Regions from separate parts of the uncultured Friedmanniella sp. genome, predicted to be linked through region 3. Evidence: riboswitches for the same ligand, from Rfam matches in the RefSeq annotation. Region 3 holds a riboswitch; each other region holds the start of a gene.
What was found. Region 3 has a riboswitch for S-adenosylmethionine ahead of ACFE7W_RS07350 (amino acid ABC transporter permease). Riboswitches for the same ligand answer to the same signal wherever they lie in the genome.
Positions count from the first base shown of each region.

Region 1: another riboswitch for S-adenosylmethionine. It lies ahead of ACFE7W_RS16435 (putative leader peptide); the one in region 3 lies ahead of ACFE7W_RS07350 (amino acid ABC transporter permease).
Region 2: another riboswitch for S-adenosylmethionine. It lies ahead of thrC (threonine synthase); the one in region 3 lies ahead of ACFE7W_RS07350 (amino acid ABC transporter permease).

Region 1 covers NZ_CAXTHT010000007.1:122,496-129,881, forward strand. Annotated here, with positions in the region: gene ACFE7W_RS16420 (mycothione reductase) at 1-258, opposite strand, end outside; gene ACFE7W_RS16425 (VOC family protein) at 328-843, opposite strand; gene ACFE7W_RS16430 (MFS transporter) at 976-2,190, shown strand; SAM riboswitch class IV at 2,269-2,384, shown strand; gene ACFE7W_RS16435 (putative leader peptide) at 2,406-2,492, shown strand; gene ACFE7W_RS16440 (cysteine dioxygenase family protein) at 2,565-3,038, shown strand; gene ACFE7W_RS16445 (rhodanese-like domain-containing protein) at 3,035-3,436, shown strand; gene ccsB (c-type cytochrome biogenesis protein CcsB) at 3,505-4,500, opposite strand; gene ACFE7W_RS16455 (cytochrome c biogenesis protein ResB) at 4,497-6,101, opposite strand; gene ACFE7W_RS16460 (cytochrome c biogenesis CcdA family protein) at 6,240-6,950, opposite strand; gene ACFE7W_RS16465 (TlpA family protein disulfide reductase) at 6,998-7,386, opposite strand, start outside.
Region 2 covers NZ_CAXTHT010000020.1:17,997-25,382, reverse strand. Annotated here, with positions in the region: gene ACFE7W_RS20495 (amino acid ABC transporter ATP-binding protein) at 1-478, opposite strand, end outside; gene manA (mannose-6-phosphate isomerase, class I) at 581-1,750, opposite strand; gene ACFE7W_RS20485 (Gfo/Idh/MocA family protein) at 1,766-2,803, opposite strand; gene ACFE7W_RS20480 (DUF3263 domain-containing protein) at 2,898-3,206, shown strand; gene ACFE7W_RS20475 (hypothetical protein) at 3,190-3,663, opposite strand; SAM riboswitch class I at 3,767-3,880, shown strand; gene thrC (threonine synthase) at 3,891-5,186, shown strand; gene ACFE7W_RS20465 (MoaD/ThiS family protein) at 5,183-5,458, shown strand; gene ACFE7W_RS20460 (helix-turn-helix transcriptional regulator) at 5,359-6,489, opposite strand; gene ACFE7W_RS20455 (TIGR03086 family metal-binding protein) at 6,509-7,087, shown strand; gene ACFE7W_RS20450 (GNAT family N-acetyltransferase) at 7,089-7,386, opposite strand, start outside.
Region 3 covers NZ_CAXTHT010000002.1:637,027-644,412, reverse strand. Annotated here, with positions in the region: gene ACFE7W_RS07365 (FAD/NAD(P)-binding protein) at 1-22, opposite strand, end outside; gene ACFE7W_RS07360 (ABC transporter substrate-binding protein) at 107-1,138, opposite strand; gene ACFE7W_RS07355 (amino acid ABC transporter ATP-binding protein) at 1,214-2,026, opposite strand; gene ACFE7W_RS07350 (amino acid ABC transporter permease) at 2,023-3,030, opposite strand; SAM riboswitch class IV at 3,287-3,401, opposite strand; gene ACFE7W_RS07345 (GNAT family N-acetyltransferase) at 3,491-4,219, shown strand; gene ACFE7W_RS07340 (SGNH/GDSL hydrolase family protein) at 4,635-5,438, opposite strand; gene ACFE7W_RS07335 (SDR family NAD(P)-dependent oxidoreductase) at 5,833-6,591, opposite strand; gene ACFE7W_RS07330 (helix-turn-helix transcriptional regulator) at 6,744-7,386, shown strand, end outside.

The sequences.
Region 1 (7,386 bases), on a different contig from region 3:
GCCGAAGATGCGGTCCCGGATCTCGGCCCAGTGCACCGCCGCCAACTCGAGGTCCACCCCCAGCCGGTGCGCGTGGGCGGGGCTGAGAGCCAGATCGGCGGGGTGCACGAACATCTTGGTCGGGATGCAGCCGACGTTCAGGCAGGTGCCGCCGAAGGTGCCCTTGTCGACCAGGGCGACCGAGGTGTCGGCGAAGCGTTCGTCGACGATCGAGTTGCCGGAGCCGGAGCCGATGATGGCGAGGTCGTAATGCTGCACCCCGCCATGCTGCCAGGCGGCCCCAGCCGCCCCGTTCCCCTAGCCCGTCGAAGGGCCCGACCGGTCAGCTCAGACCTCGACGCCGAGGGGCACGCTGATCCCGAGCCCGCTGCGGGTCTCGCGACCGTAGTGGCCGATCTCCCGGGCCAGGTCCAGCGGTCGGGTCGTCATCGAGGTGTCCGGCGCCAACAGGTGGGCGGGGACCAGCCAGACGATCTCGAACTCGATCCCGTCCGGGTCCCGCCCGTAGAGGGACTTGGTGGTGCCGTGGTCCGACAGCCCGGTCAGCGCATCGGCCGACGCCAGGTCGAGCTGAAGCTGCTCGAGGTCGCCGAGGGTGCTGACCTCCCAGGCCAGGTGGTAGAGCCCGACGGTGGAGCGGCCCGCGGGGCTGGACGCAGCCTGAGTGCCCATGGCGAAGAGGCCGAGGTCGTGGTCGTTGGTGGAGTCCCGCGCACGCAGGAACGAGGCCTGCCCCGCCATGCCGGCGACCACGGTGAAGCCGAGCACCTCGGTGTAGAAGCGCACCGAGCGGTCGAGGTCGGCGATGAAGAGGACGGCGTGGTTGAGCCGCTGGATGGCCATGAGTGCCCCTGGGGTAGTGATTGAAGGTTCAAGTAAGTGTAGCGTGACTCCCGGACCCAGCACCAGCAGGATGGGGCCAGCACCGGGAGCGGCAACCGGTGCTGGACTCGGACCCAGAGACGGAGAGCAACGATGAGCGACGGGACCGGCCGCCCGCAGCCGCCGCGGATGACCCGCGCGCTGACCTTCCTGTTCGCCGTCGCGGGTGGGGCGGCGGTCGGGAACCTCTACTGGTCGCAGCCGCTGCTGGACACGATCGCCACGGACCTGCACGCCTCCACCGCCGCAGCCGGCTGGCTGGTCACCGCCACCCAGCTCGGCTACGCGGCGGGGATCCTGCTGGTGGTGCCGCTCGGCGACGTCACGAACCGGCGTCGGCTGCTGCTGGTGATGATGCTGTGCGCCGTGGCCGCCCTCCTCCTCTGCGCACTGGCTCCGACGATGGGCCTGCTGCTGGCGGCGATCACCCTGCTCGGCCTGACCACCGTCGGCGGGCAGATCCTGACCCCGCTCGCCGGGGACCTCGCCGACGACGGTTCCCGCGGGCAGGTGGTGGGGACGGTGGCCTCCGGCATCCTCACCGGGATCCTCGTCTCGCGGACCCTCAGCGGCCTGGTGGCCGAGGTCGCCGGCTGGCGGGCCATCTACGTGCTCGCGGCCGTCGTCGACGTCGTCCTGGCCGCGCTGCTCTACCGGGCCGTCCCCCCGCTCTCGCCCAAGACCAAGCTGGCCTACCCGAGGCTGATCGCCTCCGTGGGTGCGGTGGTGGTGCGCGAACGCACGGTGCGGTGGACGCTGGTCCTCGCCGGCATCTCCTTCGGGGTGTTCACCATGTTCTGGACCTCGCTGACCTTCCTGCTCAGCGGGCCGCCGTTCTCCTACCCCGTCTCCGTGATCGGTCTCTTCGGGCTGGTCGGCCTGGCCGGGGCCATCGCCGCCCAGCGCGCCGGTCGGCTGCACGACCGCGGCTGGTCCCTCCCAGCCACCGGCATCGGCTGGGCGCTGGCCCTGCTCGCGTTCCTGCTCGCTCTGGTGGGCGGCCGCTCGGTGGTGCTGATCGTGCTGGCCATCCTGGTGCTGGACGTCGCCATCCAGGGGGTCAACATCCTCAACCAGACGCGAATCTTCGCCGTCTCGGCCGAGGCGCGGAGCAGGCTCAACACGGCCTTCGTGACCAACAACTTCATCGGTGGCGCCGTCGGCTCCGCGGCCGCCACCGTGCTGTGGTCCGTCGGTGGCTGGACGGCCGTCACCACAGCCGGCGCCGGCCTCAGCGTCGTGGCCCTGGTGGTCTGGGCGATCGCCCGTCGCGGCCCCTTGCGGACCGAGCCCGTCGCCCGCTCGTGAGCACGACGAGATTGCCTGCATTTCCTATCGTGAGACAGGGGTTTGCCTGCCCGGGTCGGCTCGGTTACGGTCAGGCCAGGTCATGAGTGCCAGCACGTAGCCCCGGCTCGCTGGCCAGCAACCCTCCGCGACGGTTGGGGTGCTCCGGGTGAAGACCAGGCCCGCGTCCTCCCGGACGCCGGCAAACCTGTCGTCCGACTTCCGAGGGAACCCTGGTGACCCTTCACCTGCACGGCCGCATCCACGTCGACCTGCAACGCACCGCGAGTGCGGGCTGTCGACGCATGCCGACCTCCGCCTGAGCTCTGCTCCCCTTCCTTCCCACCCTCGCCGGCTCGCCACTCGATGGCGGCGCCGCACCCCAGGAGTCCCGCATGCCTTCGTCCACGTCCCCACTCGGCCAGATCGCCCAGCGGCTCGCCGCCCGTACCGACCTCTGGCAACCCCTCGTCCGCTATGACGCCCAGAACCGCTTCTACACCCGGCTCGCGGCGGAACCCGACTACGAGGCGTGGCTGTTGACCTGGCTGCCCGGCCAGGGCACCCTCTGGCACGACCACGGCGGCAGCGCCGGGGCCTTCGCCACCGTCCAGGGCACGCTCACCGAGCGCCACGCCGTTCCCGTGGGCGACGGCACCGCCCGGATCGCCGCCGGAGAGCGTCGGCTGAGCGACGCGGCGGTCCGCCCGTTCGGCCGCCAGCACATCCACCAGGTCGTCAACGCTGAGCTTTTACCAGCCGTCAGCGTGCATGTCTACGCCCCGTCACTGAGCGAGATGAACGAGTACGAAGCCCACGGGTCGCTGCTATCGTTGACTCGATCACAACTGGCCGGGGTGAATTGGTGAGCATCCTCGTCCCGCCAGCCACCACGACCCGCACCGGTCGCAAGACCATCCACGAAGTGCTGGAATCGGCCCGGGGGCGCCTCCAAAGGCTCACCCCAGCACAGGCCCGGATTCTCTGGGGCACCGGTGCGGTCGTGGTGGACATCCGTCCCGCGGCTCAGCGCGACGTCGAAGGTGATCTTCCCGGCGCCCTGCTGATCGAGCGCAACGTGCTCGAGTGGCGCTTCGACCCCGCCAGCGACGCGGCCCTACCGATCGCCTCGTACGACCTGCCGGTGATCGTCCTCTGCCAGGAGGGCTACACCTCCAGCCTCGCCGCTGTGGCCCTGCAGGACCTCGGCGTCTGGCGCGCCACCGACGTCATCGGCGGTTACGCCGCCTGGCGGTCCCTGCTCTGACCGAGTTGTCAGAACTCAGTTGTCCTCCGGGGCAGCTGAGTTCTGACAACTCGGGGGGGGGAAAAGGGTCAGACGCCGGCGTAGGAGTGCAGGCCCGAGACCAGCAGGTTGATGCCCACGAAGTTGAACCAGAACGACGCGAGGCCCACGATCGCGATCCCGGCGGCCTTGCTGCCCCGCCAGCCGGCCGTCGAGCGGGCGTGCAGGTAGCAGGCGTAGATCACCCAGGTGACCAAGGCCCAGGTCTCCTTGGGGTCCCAGCCCCAGTACCGACCCCAGGCGTACTCGGCCCAGATGGAGCCGGCGGCGACGGTGAAGGTCCACAGCGGGAACGCGAAGGCGTGGAAGCGGTAGGCGAGCAGGTCGACCCGCCGAGACGTCGGCAGCAGCGCGAGGTAGCCCTTGACGGTGCCCCGGTCCTCGGCCCGCTTCTTCAGCAGGTACAAAATCGACAGCAACCCGCCCACGTTGTACGCCGCGCCCGAGATGGCGGCGGCCACGATGTGGATCAGGAACCAGACCGAGTGCAGCGCCGGCACGAGCGGGGCAACGGCGACGTAGAAGACGGTGACCGCCAGGCCGTTGCCGACGGCAGCCAGCAGCGTCACGGGCAGGCCCAGCCAACGCAGGCCCGAGCGCCAGACCATGACCAGGTACACCGCGACGATGAACACCATCGCCAAGGTGGTGAACTCGAACATGTTGCCCCACGGCGCCCGGCCCGCGGCCAGGCCTCGGAGCAGCACGCCGCCCACACTGAGCGCGAGCCCGAACACGGTCAGCGCGACGCCCATCCGGCCGAACTGCTCGACCCGCTGCGAGCTCGCCGCCGTGGCCGGCTCGGCGGGGGCGGTGGACCGCGGGACGGCCCGGGTCCGGGGAGCGTCGACGGTGTCGTAGACGGCCTCACCGCGCGCCCCGACGCTGGCCAGCTCGCGCTCGGGCTCGGCCACCGTGCCGACGCTGCGGGCGGCCGCCCACTCGGCGGCGTGGGCGAACATCGCCAGCGCGTAGACCACCACCGACGTCACGAACACGACGTTCGACAGGTACTCGTATCTCATCGGTCTGCCTTCTGGCTGAGGTCGCTTGCGGGGTCTGGAGCAACTGGTCCTGCTGAGGGTTCGCCGGCGTCGTCCTCGCCGGATGCGTGCGGTCCTGCGTCGGGGGGCGGTCCCGTGTCCGGGGGCGAGCCCGACAGCTCGGCGGCGAACTCGGCGACGTCCTCGCTCAGCCCACCCCGGGCGTCGGCACGGTCCAGGCCGCCGACCTCGACCATCAACGTCGCGCCGTCACCCTTGCTGGTCCGCACCCAGATCCGGCGCGGCCGCACGAACAGCGACAGGCAGAGCCCGAAGACGGCGAAGCCGATGGCGATGAGCGAGATGGGAGCGCCCGGCGCGTCACCGACCTGCAGCTTGACCCAGCGGTCCCAGCCGTCCATCTTCAGGGTGCCGAGCCCGTTGGGGAGCGTGACCGTCTCACCCGTCCGCAGGGCGAAGCGCAGCGGGGTGCCCTTCGCGTCCTTCATCTGGGTCATGCCGGTGGTGTCGAGGGAGTAGACGTTCTCCGGCGCGCCGGTCTCGGCCTTGGGCGGGCCGTACCAGCCGTTGAGGAACAGCGCCGGGTTGATCGCGTCCGGGAAGCCGGAGGTAGGGGCCGCGCTGGACCCGTCCGAAACGGCGGTGGGCAGGAAGAAGCCCTCGAACGCGATCCGCTGCGGCCGCGCGTCGTAGGCCTTGATCGCGCCCGCCGAGGTGAAGTTGCCGTCCTGGGGCAGGAAGACCACCGGTCCGGAGAAGGTGACCTTGCCGTTGCCGTCGGTGATGGTCACCCGGGGGGCGTAGCCGTGGCCGATCAGGTGCACCGTGGTGCCGTCGATGGTCAGCGGGTGGTTGACCTCGAGGGTCTTGGTCACCGGCGCCTCACCGGGAGCCTCGGTCACCTCGACGACGGCCTTGAACAGCCGGGCCGCGCCGCGCTGCACCGCCCCGGTCTCGAACCGGACGTCGAAGCTCTTGACCAGCACGCTGAAGGGCACCAGCTGGGAGTCGGAGAAGGCGGCCCCGGCCGACAGGTCGTCGTACTGGGTGACGGTGTTGGCGAAGCCCTGGCCGGTGACCACGACGGCGCTGCCGCGGAAGCCGTACAGGCTGCCGATGGCCACCCCGAGCAGCACGAACAGCAGGCTGATGTGGAAGACGAGGTTGCCGGCCTCGCGCAGGTAGCCGCGCTCGGCCGCGACCGAGTCCTCGCGCAGGTCCACCCGGTAACGCTGCCGGCGCAGGCTGGTCGCCGCTCGTTCGAGCACGGCGGCAGAGTCCTCGTCGGCGCCGGTGCCGGCCACCGGCGCGCTGCGGTACGCGGGCAGCCGGGACAGGTAGCGGGGCGTCCGCGGTGGCCGGCTGCGCAGCGCCCGGGCGTAGACGCCGACCCGGGGCACGATGCAGCCGATCAGGGACAGGAAGAGCAACAGGTAGATCGCGGAGAACCACGGCGAGGTGTACACGTGGAAGACGCCGAGCTTGTCATAGATCGGCCCGAGCGTGGGGTGGTCGGTGAGGAACTCCGAGACCCGGACGGGTGAGATGTTCTGTTGGGGTACCAGCGACCCGGGGACGGCCGCCACGGCGAGGGCGAACAGCAGCACCAGCGCCGTGCGCATCGAGGTCAGCTGAGTCCAGACGAACCGGGCGCCGCCGCGCCAGCCCAGTTTCGGCAGGCCGCCCTGGGGGGGCGGGGGTGGCGTCGCTCCCGGCTCGGTCTGCGGCGCACGGACGTCGGTGGTGGTCATCTCCAGCTCTCAGATCACGGGGACGAACGCGGTGAGGGACCGCAGCGAGGCGGTGACGTGGTTCCAGAGCCCGGTGACCAGGAGCAGTCCGACCGCGACCATCGCCACCCCGCCGATCCGCAGCAGCGCGACCTGGTGGCGGCGGAGCACGCCGACCACCCGGGCCATCCGGGTGTAGGCCAGTCCGGCGACGACGAACGGGATGCCCAGACCCAGCGCGAAGACGAAGGCCAGCAACGCGCCGCGCAGCGCCGTCCCCTCGTTGTAGGCCAGGCTGAGGACGACGCCGAGGGTCGGCCCGATGCAGGGGGTCCAGCCGAGGGCGAAGACCACCCCGAGCAGCGGGGCCGCGGCGACTCCGGCGGCGGGCACGCGCGAGAGCCGCAGGTCGCGTTGGCCCAGTCTCAGCACGCCGGCGAAGACCAGGCCGAGCCCGATGATGACGACGCCGAGCACGCGCGTGATCGGGTCGGCGTAACGCAGCAGCACGGAGCCGAGGCTGCCGATCACCGTCCCGGTGGCCACGAAGACCACCGCGATGCCCAGCACGAACAGCGAGGTGCCGGCCAGCATCCGGCCGCGGCGGCGCGTTCCCTCGAGCACCTCGGCGGCGCCGAGGCCGGTCGCGTAGGAGAGGTAGCCCGGCAGCAGCGGCACCACGCAGGGAGAGAAGAAAGAGACCAGCCCGGCCAGCAGGGCCACCGGTACGGCCAGCGCCATCGAGCCGCCCGCGGCGCTGGCAGCCCAGGTGCTCAGGTCGAGCGGGGTCACTGGCCGGCCGCGACGTCGTCGACCATGTCCACCAGCGTGATCTCGGAGATCGACCCGAGCACCCGGGCGGCCAGCCGCCCCTGGGCGTCGATGATGAGCGTGGACGGGATCGCCGTGGGCGGCAGGGTGCCGGCGAAGGTGAGCAGCGTCGTGCCGTTGGGGTCGAAGATGCTCGGGTAGGTGATCTCGTGCTCGCGGACGTAGGCCTGGGGCGCGGTCACGGCGAGGTCCCGGGAGCTGATACCGACGAACTGGGCCTTGCCCTTGGTCGCCACGCTCGCCGCCTGCAGGGCCGGCCCCTCCTCGCGGCAGGGCGGGCACCAGGCGCCCCAGACGTTGACCACCACGACCTTGCCGGGGTAGTCGGCGGTCGACAGGGGCTTTC
Region 2 (7,386 bases), on a different contig from region 3:
CCAGGGCCCGAGCGATGGCGATCCGCTGCTGCTGGCCGCCGGAGAGCTGCGCCGGCATCGCCGTCTCCTTGTCGGCCAGGCCGACCCGGTCCAGCAGTTCGCGCGCCCGCTGCTGCGCCTCGGCCCGGTTGACCTTGGCGACGTTCACCGGCGCCATGGTGATGTTCTCCAGCACGTTCTTGTGGCCGAAGAGGTTGAAGGACTGGAACACCATCCCGACCTCGGCGCGCAGCCGGGCCAGCTCGCGACCCTCGTTCGGCAGGGGCTGGCCGTCGATGGTGATCTGTCCGCCGGAGATGGTCTCGAGGCGGTTGATGCAGCGGCAGAGCGTCGACTTGCCGGAGCCGGACGGGCCGATGACGACGACCACCTCGCCCGGCGCCACGTCCAGGTCGATGTCGGTCAACGCCTGGACCGCGCCGTAGTGCTTCTGGACGCCGCGGAGGGAGACGAGCGGTTCCGCCGGTGCGGGGGACATGCGTTCGACCCTACGGGGGCTGGTTGTGGAGGTCGCCGCACCCCCGCTGAGCGTGATCATCCGGTCAGGACCAGCGCAACCTCTTCGAGGCCTTCGACGAGCTCAGGGCGCGTGAACGCCGGGACCCGCGACGAATGCCGTTCCGGTGCCGTCCAGCCTCAACTTCTCCCCAGCCGAGGCGAAGGCCGCCTGGCCGCGGGTCAGTGTCAGTCCGCCGACGTCGACCGATCCTTCGGTGACCAGGAGGACCCGGCCGGATCCCGTACCCGGCGCCTCGACGGGAGACCCGTCCGGCTCGAGCCGCCACAGGGCGAACTCGGGAGCCGGGGTGGGGTAGCGCCAGCAGCCAGGGGACTCCTCGACCGGTTCGACGTAGCCGGGGAAGCCGGGGGTGAAGTCGAGGATCGCCAGCAGCTCGTCCGCGTCGACGTGCTTGGGGGTCAAGCCGCCGCGCATGACGTTGTCGGAGTTGGCCATGATCTCCACGCCGGCCCCGTGCAGGTAGGCGTGCAGGTTGCCGGCCGGCAGGAAGACCGCCTGGCCGGGCCGCACCGACACCCGGTTCATCAGCAGAGCGGCGAGGACACCGGGGTTGTCGGGGTAGTGCTCCCCGAGCTCGCGAGCCGTCCGGGCGAACAGGCCCAGGTCGCCCGCTACCTCGATCCCGCGCGCCGCGGCGACGACGTCCGCCACCACGCCGAGGTCGTCGCGGGCCAGCCGCAGGGCGCTCTCGAACACCGCGGCCAGCCGTCGGTCCGGGGTGAGGGCGGCGTCGACCAGGGGGGCGACCAGCGCGGTCGCGGCGGGGACGCCGAGCTGGCCGAACAGGTCGTAGGACGCCTCGGGGTTGCGGAAGCCGCAGAGCGCCTCGCTGTCCACCAGGGCGACCAGCATCTCCGGCTTGGGCCAGTCGTCCTTGTAGAGCCGGTCGGACGCGTCGGCCGCGATGCCGGCGGCTTCTTCACGCGCGTAGCCCTGCTCGGCCTGGGCGCGGGTGGGGTGCGCCTGCAGCGAGAGCGGCTTGGCGATGGCCAGCACCTTGAGCAGGAAGGGCAGCCCGGGGCCGAACTCCTCGACGGCGGCGGCACCGACCACGCCCGCCGGGTCCGCCGCGATCACCTCGTCGAGCGGCCGGCCGTCGACCGTGGCCGAGGCGGAGGAGTGCGCCCCCAGCCAGAGCTCGGCCTGCGGCTCGTCGGTCGGCTCGGTGCCGAGCAGCTCGGGCAGGAAGGTCGTCGAACCCCACGCGTAAGGCTGGATGGTGCCCCTCATCAGCGTGACCACGGCTCAGCCCGCGGTCTCGGCGGGGTTGAGAGAGCCGATGGGCTGGTCGACGGCCGCCTCCCAGCGCTCCAGGGTCCGCGCCACCTCCAGCGTGGACGACCAGGGCACCAGCGGCGACTCCACCTCACCGTTCCGCAGGCAACGCATCACCTCCTGGGCCTGGAAGGTGTAGCCGCCGCCTGGCCACTGCGTCACCAGCTCCTCCGGCTCGTCGACGCCGAGGCGGTAGACGCTCACGGACTCCGGCCGGATGAAGAAGGAGTCGACCATCACCCGACCCTGGGTGCAGTAGACGGCCAGCCGGGTCGGCAGCTGCGCGTTCAGCGTGCACAGGATCGCGGCCGTCGCCGGGCCGCGGCCGTCGGTCTCGGGGAAGCTGAGCAGGGCCGCCGCGTGGTTGTCCACGCCGGTCGAGGCGTGCGTCCCCCAGGCGAAGACGTCGGTCGGCTCGCCCAGGAACAGGTTGACGGCGTGCACCGGGTAGACGCCTGCGTCCAGGATCGCGCCGCCTGCCTGCTCCGGATCGAGCAGCCGGTGCGTCGTGGGGCCGTCGAAGGCGAAACCGAACTGCGCGTCCACGTGCCGGATCTCGCCCAGCTCGCCGGAGGCCACCAGCTCGGCCGCCCGCCGGATCAGCGGCTGGGTCCGCGTCCACATGGCCTCCATCAGCAGCAGGGCGCGGTCCTGCGCCAGCGCGATCAGCTCCTCGGTCTGCTCCGGGCTGACGGTCAGCGGCTTCTCGACCAGCACCGCCTTGCCGGCCTCCAGGCAGAGCTTGGCCGACGGGTAGTGGTCGTGGTGCGGGGAGGCGATGTAGACCACGTCCACGTCGGGATCGGCGGCCAGCTCCTCATACGAGCCGTAGCCGCGCTCGAAGCCGTACTGGTCGGCGAAGGCCCGGGCCTTGTCCGTTGACCGGGAGCCGACGGCCACCAGGGCCGCCTCCTCGGGCAGCAGGGCCAGGTCTTTCGCGAGCACCGAGGCGATGTGGCCGGTGCTGAGGATGCCCCAGCCGATGCGCGGATCGTCTGCGTTCGTCACGGCGCCCATGCTCGCCCATCGCCGCCCGGTCTGTGCAGGGAGGTTCGGTGGTGCCTTGAATGACACTGGTGTGATTTGCCCTTACGATGACGCCATGGTCAGTGTCTCGAACAGCCACCTCGAGAGCCCTCAGCCCGACGGCGAGCTGAGCGTCCGGGACGCGGAGATCCTCGCCTTCGAGCGTCAGTGGTGGAAGTTCGCCGGCGCCAAGGAGCAGGCGATCCGGGACCAGTTCCAGATGTCGGCCACCCGCTACTACCAGGTGCTGAACGCGCTGATCGACAGTCAGGCCGCCCTCGCCCAGGATCCGCTGCTGGTCAAGCGCCTCCGCCGGCTGCGCGCCACCCGGCAGCGCAACCGCTCGGCCAAGCGGCTGGGCATCGATCTCACGATCGACTCCTGAGCCGGCCGAGCCCGGCCCTCAGCGCTGGTCCGATCGGCCTGACCGGAGCCTCCTCGTAGCCGCCCAGGGCTAGCCCGGCCCGCCGCTCGAAGACATTGGCGGCGGCACGGTCGCCCGTCTGCAGCATCGACCAGCCCATGGCGACCGCGTAGGCGGGCAGGAAGGGCAGTCCGAGCAGGGAGAACCACTGCCAGCTGTGCCGCTCTTCATGCTCGAGCAGGCTGGGCCGCTCGACCCGCCAGTCCGACCACCGGCCGGCAGTGACGAGGACGTTGCCCACCGTGAAGGCGCTGGCCACCGGGAGACCGAGACGGTAGCCGTCCGCCAGCAAGAGCCCGCGGGGTCCGGGACGCACGCGAGCGCCGCCCGCCCGGGCCACGGCCAAGCCGAGCGGCGTGCTCAGGTTGACCCAGTTGCCGAGCCGACGGATCTGGTACCGACGGAGGTCGCGAGGCATGATCTGGTCACCGTAGCGCGCTCAGCGTCTCGCTGAGCGGACGAGATTCCCAGCATCCGGTACGCCGATGCGCCTCCGCGGGCGGGCCGACGCTACGCTAACTATGTCATCCAGAGGGGATGAGGGAACGGCCCTTTGACTCCCCGGCAACCGCCTGCAAGAGGCAGGAACGGTGCCAACTCCGCCTTGGTCGAACGCCGGCCAGGACAGATGAAGAAAGCCAGGCTATGACTGCGCTCGCCACCCCTGCCGCCACCTCGTTCGAGGCGCCCGTCGGCGTCCGGCCCGGTGCCTTCGGCAACGCCACCCACCTCGTCTGCCGCGCTTGCGGCGAGAAGTCCCCCCTGGGTCCGTTCTACGCGTGTCTGGAGTGTTTCGGCCCGCTCGAGGTGGGCTACGACTTCCCGGCCATCACCCGCGCGCAGATCGAGGCCGGGCCCAAGAGCATCTGGCGCTACGCCCCGCTGCTGCCGGTCCCCACCGACATCGCGAGCTTCCGCTCCACCGACCCCGGCTACACCCGGCTGCTGGACGCCGGCAACCTCGCCGCCGACCTCGGCCTGCGACAGCTGTGGGTGAAGGACGACTCGGGCAACCCGACCCACTCGTTCAAGGACCGCGTCGTCGCCGTCGCTCTCTCGGCCGCCCGCGAGCTCGGTCTGCAGGTGCTGGCCTGCCCGTCCACGGGCAACCTGGCCAACGCCGTCGCCGCTGCCGCCGCCCGGGCCGGCATCCGCTCGGTCGTGTTCGTGCCGGAGAACCTCGAGCAGCAGAAGATCATCGCCTCAGCGGTCTACGACACCACGCTCGTGGCCGTCCAGGGCACCTACGACGACGTGAACAAGCTGGCCAGCGAGATCGCCGCGGAGGAGGAGGGCTGGGCGTTCGTCAACGTGAACGTCCGCCCCTACTACTCCGAGGGCTCGAAGACGCTGGCCTTCGAGATCGCCGAGCAGCTCGGCTGGCGGCTGCCCGACCAGGTCGTGATCCCGGTCGCCTCCGGCTCCCAGCTGACCAAGATCGACAAGGGCTTCACCGAGTTGATCAAGCTCGGACTCGTGGCGGACAAGCCGTACAAGATCTTCGGGGCCCAGGCCACCGGCTGCTCGCCGATCGCCCAGGCGTACCGGAATGATCTTGACTTCGTCCCGCCTGTGAAGCCGGACACCATCGCCAAGTCGCTGGCCATCGGCAACCCGGCCGACGGCCCGTACGTGCTCGACGTGGTGCGCCGCACCGGCGGCCTGATCGCCGACGTCGACGACGACACCGTGGTCCGCAACATCCAGCGACTGGCCCGCACCGAGGGTGTCTTCGGGGAGACCGCGGGCGGGGTGACCCTGGGCGTGACCGAGAAGTTGATCATCGACGGTCATCTCGACCCCAGTGCCGAGACGGTGATCATCAACTCCGGCGACGGGCTCAAGACCCTCGACGCGGTCAGCGGCCACGTCGGCCCCAAGACCACCATCCCGCCTCGCTACGAGGCTTTCACCGACTTCTGGAAGGAGTACCGCGGATGAGCGCAAAGGTACGCATCCCCACGATCCTGCGCACCTACACCGCCGGGGCCGGTGAGGTGGTCGCCGATGGCGGCACGCTCGCGGAGCTGCTGGAGTCGCTGGAGGCCAACCACAAGGGCATCCGCGGCCGCATCCTGGACGACGCCGGCCAGCTGCGCCGCTTCGTCAACGTCTACGTGGGCGATGAGGACGTGCGGTTCGTCGGCGGCCTCGAGGCTCCGGTTCCTGAGGGCGCCAAGGTCTCGATCATCCCGGCGGTCGCGGGCGGCTGAGCGGCGGCGTAGCGCTCGGACAGCTCCCGGCCGAGCTCGCGCAACGAGTCGCGCAGCTCGGCCGGCTCCTGCACCTCGATGAAGGTACCGAAGCCCGCCAGCACCGCTGCTGTGCCGCGGATGGTGAAGATGCGGCCGCGGACCAGAGCCGTCCCGCCGTCGTGCGTGACGTCCACCAGACCGCTCAGCTGGCTGCTGAGCGAGGACAGCAGGATCTCCGTCCAGCGAGGCTCGGTCCGGATCGCCAGCGGCACGCTCGGCCGGTCGGAGTAGGCCACGCGTAGCGCTCGCCACAGGGACCGGAGGTCGAGGTCCGCCGGTCGTACCGCGGGGGTGCTGAGGGCCGCCACCTCGCTCATCCGCGACAACCGGTAGGTCCGAGGCCGGCCGCGGTGGGCGGCGACCAGGTACCACGTCGGCCCGGCCGCGACGAGCCCGTACGGGTCGACGGTCCGCACGCCCGGGGTGCTGGGCAGGCGGGGCTGGTAGCGGAACCGGAGCCGGAGGTCGTCGAACACTGCCCGCTGCACGAGGTCCAGGTGGCCCAGCTCCGGGCCCGGGGGGTCGAAGCCGGTGCTCTCGATCAGGATCCGCTCGGAGGTCCGCACCACCGCGGAGTCCAGGTCGGCCGGCAGGCTGGTGGCGAGCTTGCGCAGCGCCGACGCCAGCGGATCCGCCAGTCCCAGCCGTTCGAGCGCGGCATGGCCGCCTGCGAGGAAGAGGGCCTCGGCCTCGATCGGAGTCAGCGCAGCCGCGTCGGGGCTGTAGCCCGGCAGCAGGGCGAAGCCGCCGTTCCGGCCCCGCTCCGCGTAGACCGGGATGCCCGCCGCCGACAGTGCCTCGACGTCGCGCAGGACGGTGCGCTCGGTGACCTCGAGCCGCCGCGCCAGCTCGCGCGCACTCAACCGGCCGTGCTGCTTGAGCAGCGCGGTGAGCAGCAGCAGTCGGTCGGCGCGGATATGGTGAAGCCTGCCACGGATACCTGACAGATGGTGTCGTGTATGGCACGCGAGGCTAGGTCGTGACCACACCACGACCCAGGAGGCTCCCGTGAACCTGCCCGACCACCGCCCCGACCTGTTCCAGGCCCAGGACTGGATGCTCGCCCTGATAGGAGGGGTGCGGCCTGAGCACCTCGACCGGCCGACACCCTGCGGCGACTGGGACGTACGGGAGCTGGTGGCCCACCTCTTCATGGTCGCGGACCGGATCGCGGTGGTCGGTCAGGGCGGCAACGCGATGAGCGTCACCCGGGACGGGGTGCAGGTACCCGACGACCTGGCGGCCGGGTTCGAGCAGCGCATCCAGGTGGGCCGCCAGGCCTGGTCGGACGAGTCGAGCCTCAGCCGGTCCGTCGTCGTGCCCTGGGGCGAGGTGCCGGGCGCGATCGCCCTGACCGGCTACGTGCCCGAGCTGGTCGCCCACGGCTGGGACCTGGCCACCGCCACCGGCCAGCCGAGTGAGGCTGCCCCGGAGCTTGCCGCCGTCGCGTTGCGCGCGGCGCAGCGGGCGATCCCGGCCGAGCGGGACGGCTTCCCGTTCGGGCCGGTGGTCGAGTCCGGGCCGGACGACAGCCCGACCACCCGCTTCGTGCACTGGATGGGCCGGTTGACGCCGTCACCGCGGTAGCTCAGTCGCCCGCGAGTGGTCGAAGGAACTGGGTGCAGACGTAGACGCGAGCGAAGCGGGCGCGCAGCTCGGCCTCAGCGCTCAGCGGCGCGTGGCAGAAGGCGGTCACCGGTCCGGACAGCGGGGCGGGGACGCCGAAGCCCTCGGTCGGCTCGTCCCAGCCCTGGTAGACGTGCAGGTACTGGTGCCGCTGCTCGAACCTCTGGCTGCGGTACCAGGCCAGCGCGCCGGCGTCCTCGCGCGTCCAGGCGTCGATGCTCACGATGTCGGGACGCAGCTGCTGCAGGGCGGCGGCCAGC
Region 3 (7,386 bases):
TGGCGTGCTCCTCGGTGGTCACGGTACTTTCCTCCCCATTGTCTACCGGCTTCATCGGGAATGCGGCGTGAGGTCACTCACGTGAGCCGCACCCGACGCGGACGCATCATGCGTTGTCGAGCGGCAGCCCGGGCGGATTGATCTCGGAGGACTTGACCGCCTCGTTCTGCAGGTTGTACGCCTTCAGCCACGCGTCGTACTGTCCGCTCGTGATCAGGTAGTTGATGGCGTCGGCAACGGGCTTCGCGAGGCCGCTGTCCTTCTTCGTCGTCGCGGCGATGAGCCCCTGGAGGGTGTCACCCGCCCCCGAGTACGTCCCGGCGGTCCGGGTCGGCGTGCTCGTGGCCGCCGACTGCTGGTCTTGGTAGGCGATCCCCGGGTTGGGCCCGAAGTAGGCGTCGATGCGACCCGAGGCCAGGGCCAGGTAGGTGCTGTTGTTGTCCTTGTAGTAGCGCACCTCGAGCGTCTGGCCCTCCGCCTTCAGCTTCTTCTGCCACTCGAGCAGGATCTTCTCCTGGTTGGTGCCCGAACCGACCGCGACGGTCTTGCCCGCCAGCGCGTGGTAGTCGCCGTCGAAGGTCCAGGGGTCGTCCTTGGTGACCGCGAAGGCGAGGTTGTCGTCACGGTAGGAGGCGAAGTCGTACTTCTGCTTGCGCTCCTCCGTGACCGTGATGTTGGAGAAGCCGACGTCCAGCTGGCCGCTGGAGAGCCGGACGAACATGTTCTCCCAGGCGTTGTTCTGGAGGTCGGGCTTCAGGCCCAGGGTCGCGGCAACGAGCCGGCCGAGGTCTGGCTCTGCGCCGGTGAGCGTCTTGTGGTCGTCGCCGACGTAGGCCAGCGGGGGGAAGCCGGCGGGCAGGGCGCCGACGCCGATGACCAGCGTCCCGCGGTCCCTCACGGCGGCGGGCAGCTCGTCCCGCAGGGCCGCCTGGGTCTGGACGGTGATCTCGGTGCGGGTGGCGGTGGTGGTGTTGTCGGCGACCACGACGGCGGTGTTGCCGTTCGCGTCGGCGCTCGGCGCGCTCGTGGTGGCCGCGTCGCTCGTCGAGCAGGCCGCGAGCGCGAGGGCCAGGACGGGGATGAGCAGCGCGGCGCGGGCGGCGACCGACCCTGCTCGGGTACGGGTGGTGATCGACATGGTTGTCTCCTTGAAATGGGGTGCCGCGGCGGCGCCGCAGGCCGTGCGGGATGAGGTGGGTCCGGGTGGGGTGGGTCAGCGCACGCGGCTGAGGAACGCGGCGGTGCGCGGGTGCCGCGGATGGGTCAGGACCTGCTCGGGAGGTCCCTGCTCGAGGACGCGGCCGCCGTCGAGGAACACGACGGTGTCGGCGACCTCGCGGGCGAATCCGACCTCGTGGGTGACGATGATCATGGTGGTGCCGGACGCCGCCAGGTCCTTGATCACCGCGAGGACCTCGCCGACGAGCTCGGGGTCCAGGGCCGAGGTGGGCTCGTCGAACAAGATCAGCTCCGGACGCAGCGCGAGAGCACGGGCGATCGCCACCCGCTGCTGCTGCCCGCCGGAGAGCTGTCGCGGATAGGACTCCGCCTTGTCGGCGAGACGGACCCGCTCCAGCAACGTCCGCGCCTCGGCCCGCACCTCGGCCCGGTCGCGTCCGAGCGCCGCGACGGGCGCCTCCACGACGTTGTCCAGCACCGTGAGGTGCGGGAAGAGGTTGAAGCTCTGGAAGACGAACCCGATCCGGGCGCGCTGGCGCAGGATCGCGCGCTCGCTGAGCTCGTGCAGCCGGCCGCGGTGGACCCGGACGCCGACCAGCTCGCCGTCGACGCTGACGAAGCCGGCGTCCAGCTTCTCCAGGTGGTTGATCGAGCGCAGCAGGGTCGACTTGCCCGACCCGGACGGCCCGAGGACCACGGTCACCGTGCCCCGCTCGACGTCGAGGTCGACCTCGTGAAGGACGGTGTGCGCGCCGAAGGACTTCGTCGCCCCACGCACCTGGACGACGGCCGTGGTCGCCGCGGGTGCCGTCGGGACGGGCGAGGTGCCGGTGACCGCCGCGCTCATCGGGCCACCCCCCGTCGGGTGAGGACAGCCGCCAGCACCCGTTGGGCTCGTCCGGGTTGGGCCAGCCGGTCGACGCCGCGGGCGAAGCGCTGCTCCACGAAGTACTGGAACACCGACAGGACAGTCGTGAGGATGACGTACCAGACCGTCGCCACCATCAGGAGCGGGATGACCTCGCCGCTGTTGGTGCTCGCCTGGGTCTCCACCTGGCCGAAGAGGTCGAGCAGCGAGGTGATGTAGACGACCGAGGTGCCCTTGAGCAGTCCGATCAGCTGGTTCGCGTACGAGGGCAGGATCGCGCGCATCGCCTGCGGCAGCACGATGCGGCTGAAGCGCCGGTGCCGCGGCAGTCCCAGTGCGACGGCCGCCTCGCGCTGGCCCGGGTCGACCGAGATGAGGCCGGACCGGACGATCTCGGCGGCGTAGGCGGCCTCGTTCAGGCTGAGGCCGATGATCGCCGCGGCCTCGTAGCTGAGCAGCTGGGTCGCGTCGAGGCTGAACAGCTGCGGCCCGAACGGCACCGACAGCCCGAGGCTCGGGTAGAGGGCGGTGGCGTTCGCGAGGAACAGCAGCAGGACGATCAGCGGGATCGAGCGGAAGATCCAGATGTAGACCCAGCTCACCGAGCGCAGCACGGGGCTCGCCGAGAGCCTCATCAGCGCCAGCACGATGCCGGCAGCGAAGCCGATGACCGCGCTGTAGGCCGTGAGCTTCAGGGTCACCAGGAGGCCCTCGAGGATGATCGGCTGGAAGAACCAGTAGCCGAAGACGCCCCACTGGTAGGCCGGGTTGGCCGCCAGGCCGCGGACCACCTGGGCCAGCAGCAGCAGGACGACGACGCTCGCGACCCAGCGCCACGGGTGGCGCAGCGGGACGACGCGGGTGGAGGCCAGCTGGGCGGCCGGGGTGGCGGCGCCGGTCGCGTCCGGCCGGAGAACCGGCTTGGGCTGCCCGGGCTGGGGTGGGTGGTCAGACGCCGGCGGCGGCCGACGGTCGGTGCTCATGCTCATGGGGACCTCGAGGCGTGACGGGGCGCCGGCGGGAGCCGGTTCCGGGGCTGACGGAGGGTGAGGGGGGCAGCGGCGAGCGGGGCGCCGCTCAGCCGCGAGGGCCGCGGGGGTGTCGACAACAGGCCGCCCCCCGGGGGTGGCCGATGGGGGTCCGGCGCCGATCTGTAGCGGCGGTCTGACTCTGGGGATGCCAGGCGTTGGGGTGACAGGTCATGCGGCAAGCCGATCGAGCTCGGGGCCCCCGGGCGGGGACCGGCGCTTGCAGAGGAGGGACTCCCCTGCCCGGTCGTCACCTGGGGCACCCCACCGCCGAAGACGAGGGTTGCCGATCAGCCAGCCAGGGCTTGTCGCTGATTCTCGTGACCTGCCGAGAACGTTACGGCCAGGCCCTCGAAGTGTCAAACCCTGTAGGGATAGTAGGGAATAGCAGGTGGCTCGAGTAGGTTGTCGCGTCGTGACCACCCGTGTCCTGTCCGGCGGCGAGAGCGCCGCGCCGTCCCCGCACCCGCTCGACTCCGCCGCGTGGGCGTCGCTGACCGGCGTGCACGCCCGTTTCGCGCTCGGCCAGGGACGTGCCCGCCGCTACCCCGCTGACGTCTCCCCGTTCGCCGCGGTGGCCTCGTTCGAGGACGACCGCGCCTGGGCGGACCTGCGCGAGCTGTACACCGACGGGGAGGTGGCCGGCCTGGCCGGGCCACCCGGCTTCACCCGTGCCGTGCCCTGCGGGTGGGGGCTGGAGGGAGTCGTCCCGGGCGTCCAGCTCGTCGCCACCGACGCCCTGTGGAGCGCCCGCGCGGACGACGCCTTCGTCCTCGGCGCGGCCGACGCACCGGAGGCGGTGGACCTGGTCGTCCGGACCGAGCCCGGACCGTTCCGCCCACGCACCTACCAGCTCGGGACCTATCTCGGTCTTCGGCGCGACGGTGCCCTCGTGGCCATGGCGGGCGAGCGGCTGCATCCCACCGGCTGGACCGAGATCAGCGCGGTCTGCACCGATCCCGCGTACCGCCGGCAGGGGCTGGCCACGCGGCTCGTCCGCGCCGTCGCCGAACTGGCCCGCGGCCGGGGCGAGACCCCGTTCCTGCATACCGGGGCCACCAACTCACGGGCCATCAGTCTCTACCTGGCGATGGGCTTCGAGCTCCGGCGCGAGGTGGAGTTCGCCGCGCTGCGCGCGTGCTGACCATCGCGCCTCTACGGGGTCGTGGGTCAAGACCCGATGCGCGAGGCGAGGCTCTCAGGCGGACCGGGTGGTGGTGATCCCGCCATCGACGGGGGTGTCGGTGCCCGAACGTCGCTGGCCTGGTCCCACAGGAGCCAGGGCGACCGCGGTTGCGACCCCGTCGGGGGTGGCCGGACGCCCGGCCGGGGCACCGGCGGTCATCCGGGCGAGGACGTCGCCGCCGGAGGCGTTGACACCATCCTGCTCACCTCGAGCAGAACCCGGCCGTGGCCGCCATCCACCTGGGCGAGGACCGGCGCACTGAACTGGACGCCGTCTCGCCGGCTGCCTGACCCGGACCGACGCACCGGTCGCGGTGAGCTGGTCGCCGAGCCGCGGGCACCCACGGGGGACCCTGGCGGCGACCGAGGCAACGTCACCCAGATGCCCCGCCCGGTGCTGCGCCGTCGGTCGCGAGGTGGTCGACCAGCACCCGGGCGACTTCCTCCATCCCGGCCGCCGTGGGGTGGAAGGACGAACCCAGCTGCCGCAGCGGCCGGAGCCCGAACACCCAGGGGGACGTCGTTGCGGTCCCGCGCGGCTGGGAGTACCTCCTCGCCGTGACGACCTCGGCGCCCGCTCGTCGACCCGCCGTCTCGAACACGCCGGTCACGATGTCGGCGACCCGGCGGAAGTCGGCGATCTCGGTGTTCTCGAAGAGGGCGGACGCGTCTGGCGTGGTGGCCGCCGTGAAGATGGGCAGGTAGTCCACCAGCACGACCCGGGCCGCCGGCGACCGGTGGTGGACCTCGACCACGATGCGCGCCAGACCCTCGGTCGCGTCCTCGACCGCCTGCCTGCTCACCTCACGGGGTGGGAGGCGGACGCGCAGCCGTCGTACCAGCGGTCGCAGGAGCGTGCGCCGGTACGCGCGGTTCAAGATCGCGGTGGTCATGACGCCGCGGAGGTAACCGAGGTCGTTGCCTGCTGCCGTGATCGTGACGAGGCTCGCGTCCGGGGTCACGGCAGACACCTGCGGCGCGAAGGTCCGGCGGCCGACCCGTTGGGGCGTGTCCAGGATCGTCGACGTGGTGGCCCCGGACACGGTCGCGTCGACGAGCTCCAGACCCAGACGTCCTGCCACGAGGTGCGCGTAGTTGAGCCCCGACCGCCCGGCCTGACGATCGATGACCGGGGTGATGCCAGGACCGGCTGCGAAAGAGCTTCCCAGCGCGACCATCCCGCCGCCGAACGCCGAAGTCACTCGGGGCCTACCTCTCTTGAGGTGCCGGTCCTGAGAGCAACCGGCGCTCCTCGTGGGTCGTCCTCACCGTAGCGGCGTCGGTGGTTCGACGAGGACCTGGCGTAGTCAGCGGAAGCCTGCAGCAACGCTGGGCTGTCGAGACAACACGGACCATCTCTGTCGCTGCCCGGCCGGGACGTCGAGGAGGGGCCCAACGCAGGGGGTGAAGATGACGCGGGTCTGGACGCGCAGCGCACGGAAGGAGCCCCCTTCACCGCCAGCGCCGCACGGGTCTCGTCGAGCAGTACGACGCGGCGCTCGGGCCGGACCGCCGTGGCTGACGAGCCGCTCGCACGCCGCGAGCCGCCCGACGCCCAGGAAGTAGCGCCGCTCAGAGGCTCTGGCCGCCGGACAGCTCGATCCGGGTGCCGGTGGCCCAGCCGAAGGCGTCGGAGAGGATCGCCGGGACCGGGGCCCCGATGTCGTCGGGCAGCCCGACCCGGCCGAGCGCGATGCCGGCAGCCACCGCCTGGTTGACCTGGGCGTTGTCACGAACCAGCCCGCCGCTGAAGTCGGTGGCGATGGCGCCCGGCACCAGGGTGTTGACGCGAATCTGTCGGCTGCCGAGCTCGGCCGCCTGGTAGCGGGTGAGCACCTCGATGCCGCCCTTCATCGCCGCATAGGCGGCGTACCCCGGCCCGGTGAACCGGGCCAGGCCCGAGGAGACGTTCAGGATCCGGCCGCCGTCGGCGATCAGCGGGAGCAGGGCCTGGGTCAGGAAGAACGGGCCCTTGAGCTGGACGGCGACCATCTCGTCGAACTGCTCCGGCGTGGTCTCGGCGAAGGAGGCGTGGACCCCGGTACCGGCGTTGTTGACCAGCGCGTCGAGACGTTCCGCCCCGAGGTCTTCCAGGGTCTGCCGGACGGCGACGACGAAGCCCTCGAAGCTCGCGCTGTCGCTCACGTCGAGCGACAGCGCGGCGGCCGGCACCCCGAAACCGTGCAGCTCGGTGACGAGTGAGCCGGCCGCGTCGGAGTTGCGATGGTAGGTGCCGATCACCCCGACGCCGGCGCGGGCGAGGTGCTGAGCCATGTTGCGTCCGAGTCCGCGGCTGGCGCCGGTGACCAGGGCGATGGTGGTGCGGGGCATGGGGTCCTCCTGGGACGAACGAGTGGTGCCATCAGGCTGGCAGGGCGACCGGACGCTTCGGGCGTCCCGCTGATCCCCGGATCGCCAGTGCGTGGTTGGCCCGCCGCCGCTGCCGCAGAATGGGGGTGCGCACCAGAACGAGGAGGTGGCCGATGGCTCAGCAGGAGCTGGGAGCTTTCCTGCGTCACCGGCGCGAGGAGCTGCGTCCCGGTGACGTCGGCCTGGTGCCAGGCGGGCGTCGCCGTGCCAAAGGGCTGCGGCGCGACGAGGTGGCGGTGCTCGCCGCCATGTCGACCGACTACTACGAGCGGATCGAGCAGGGCCGCGGGCCGCGGCCGTCCCCGTCGATGCTCGGCGCGATCTCCCGGGCGCTGCGGCTGACCCTGGACGAACGTGACTACGTCTACCGCCTGGCCGAGCAGACGCCGCCACCCCGTCACCGGTCCCTCGGCTACGCCGACCCCGGACTGATGTGCGTGCTGGATGCCGTGGCCCCGACCGTCCCGGCCTTGGTCACCGACGAGCTGAGCGACGTCGTGGCCCAGAATCCGCTCAACGTGGCGCTGCTCGGTCCCATCGCCGGCGCCTCCGGGCGCGAATCCACCTTCGTCTGGCGCTGGTTCACCGATCCGGGGCTGCGGTCGCGGTACCTGGCCGAGCAGCACGAGTCGCTGAGCCGGGAGTACGTCGCCGACCTGCGGGCCGCGTCCGCCACGCGGCACCTCGACGAGGAGGCGCAGTCGCTGGTGGCCGCCCTCTCCGAGGCCAGTGAGGAGTTCCGGGCCGTCTGGGCGC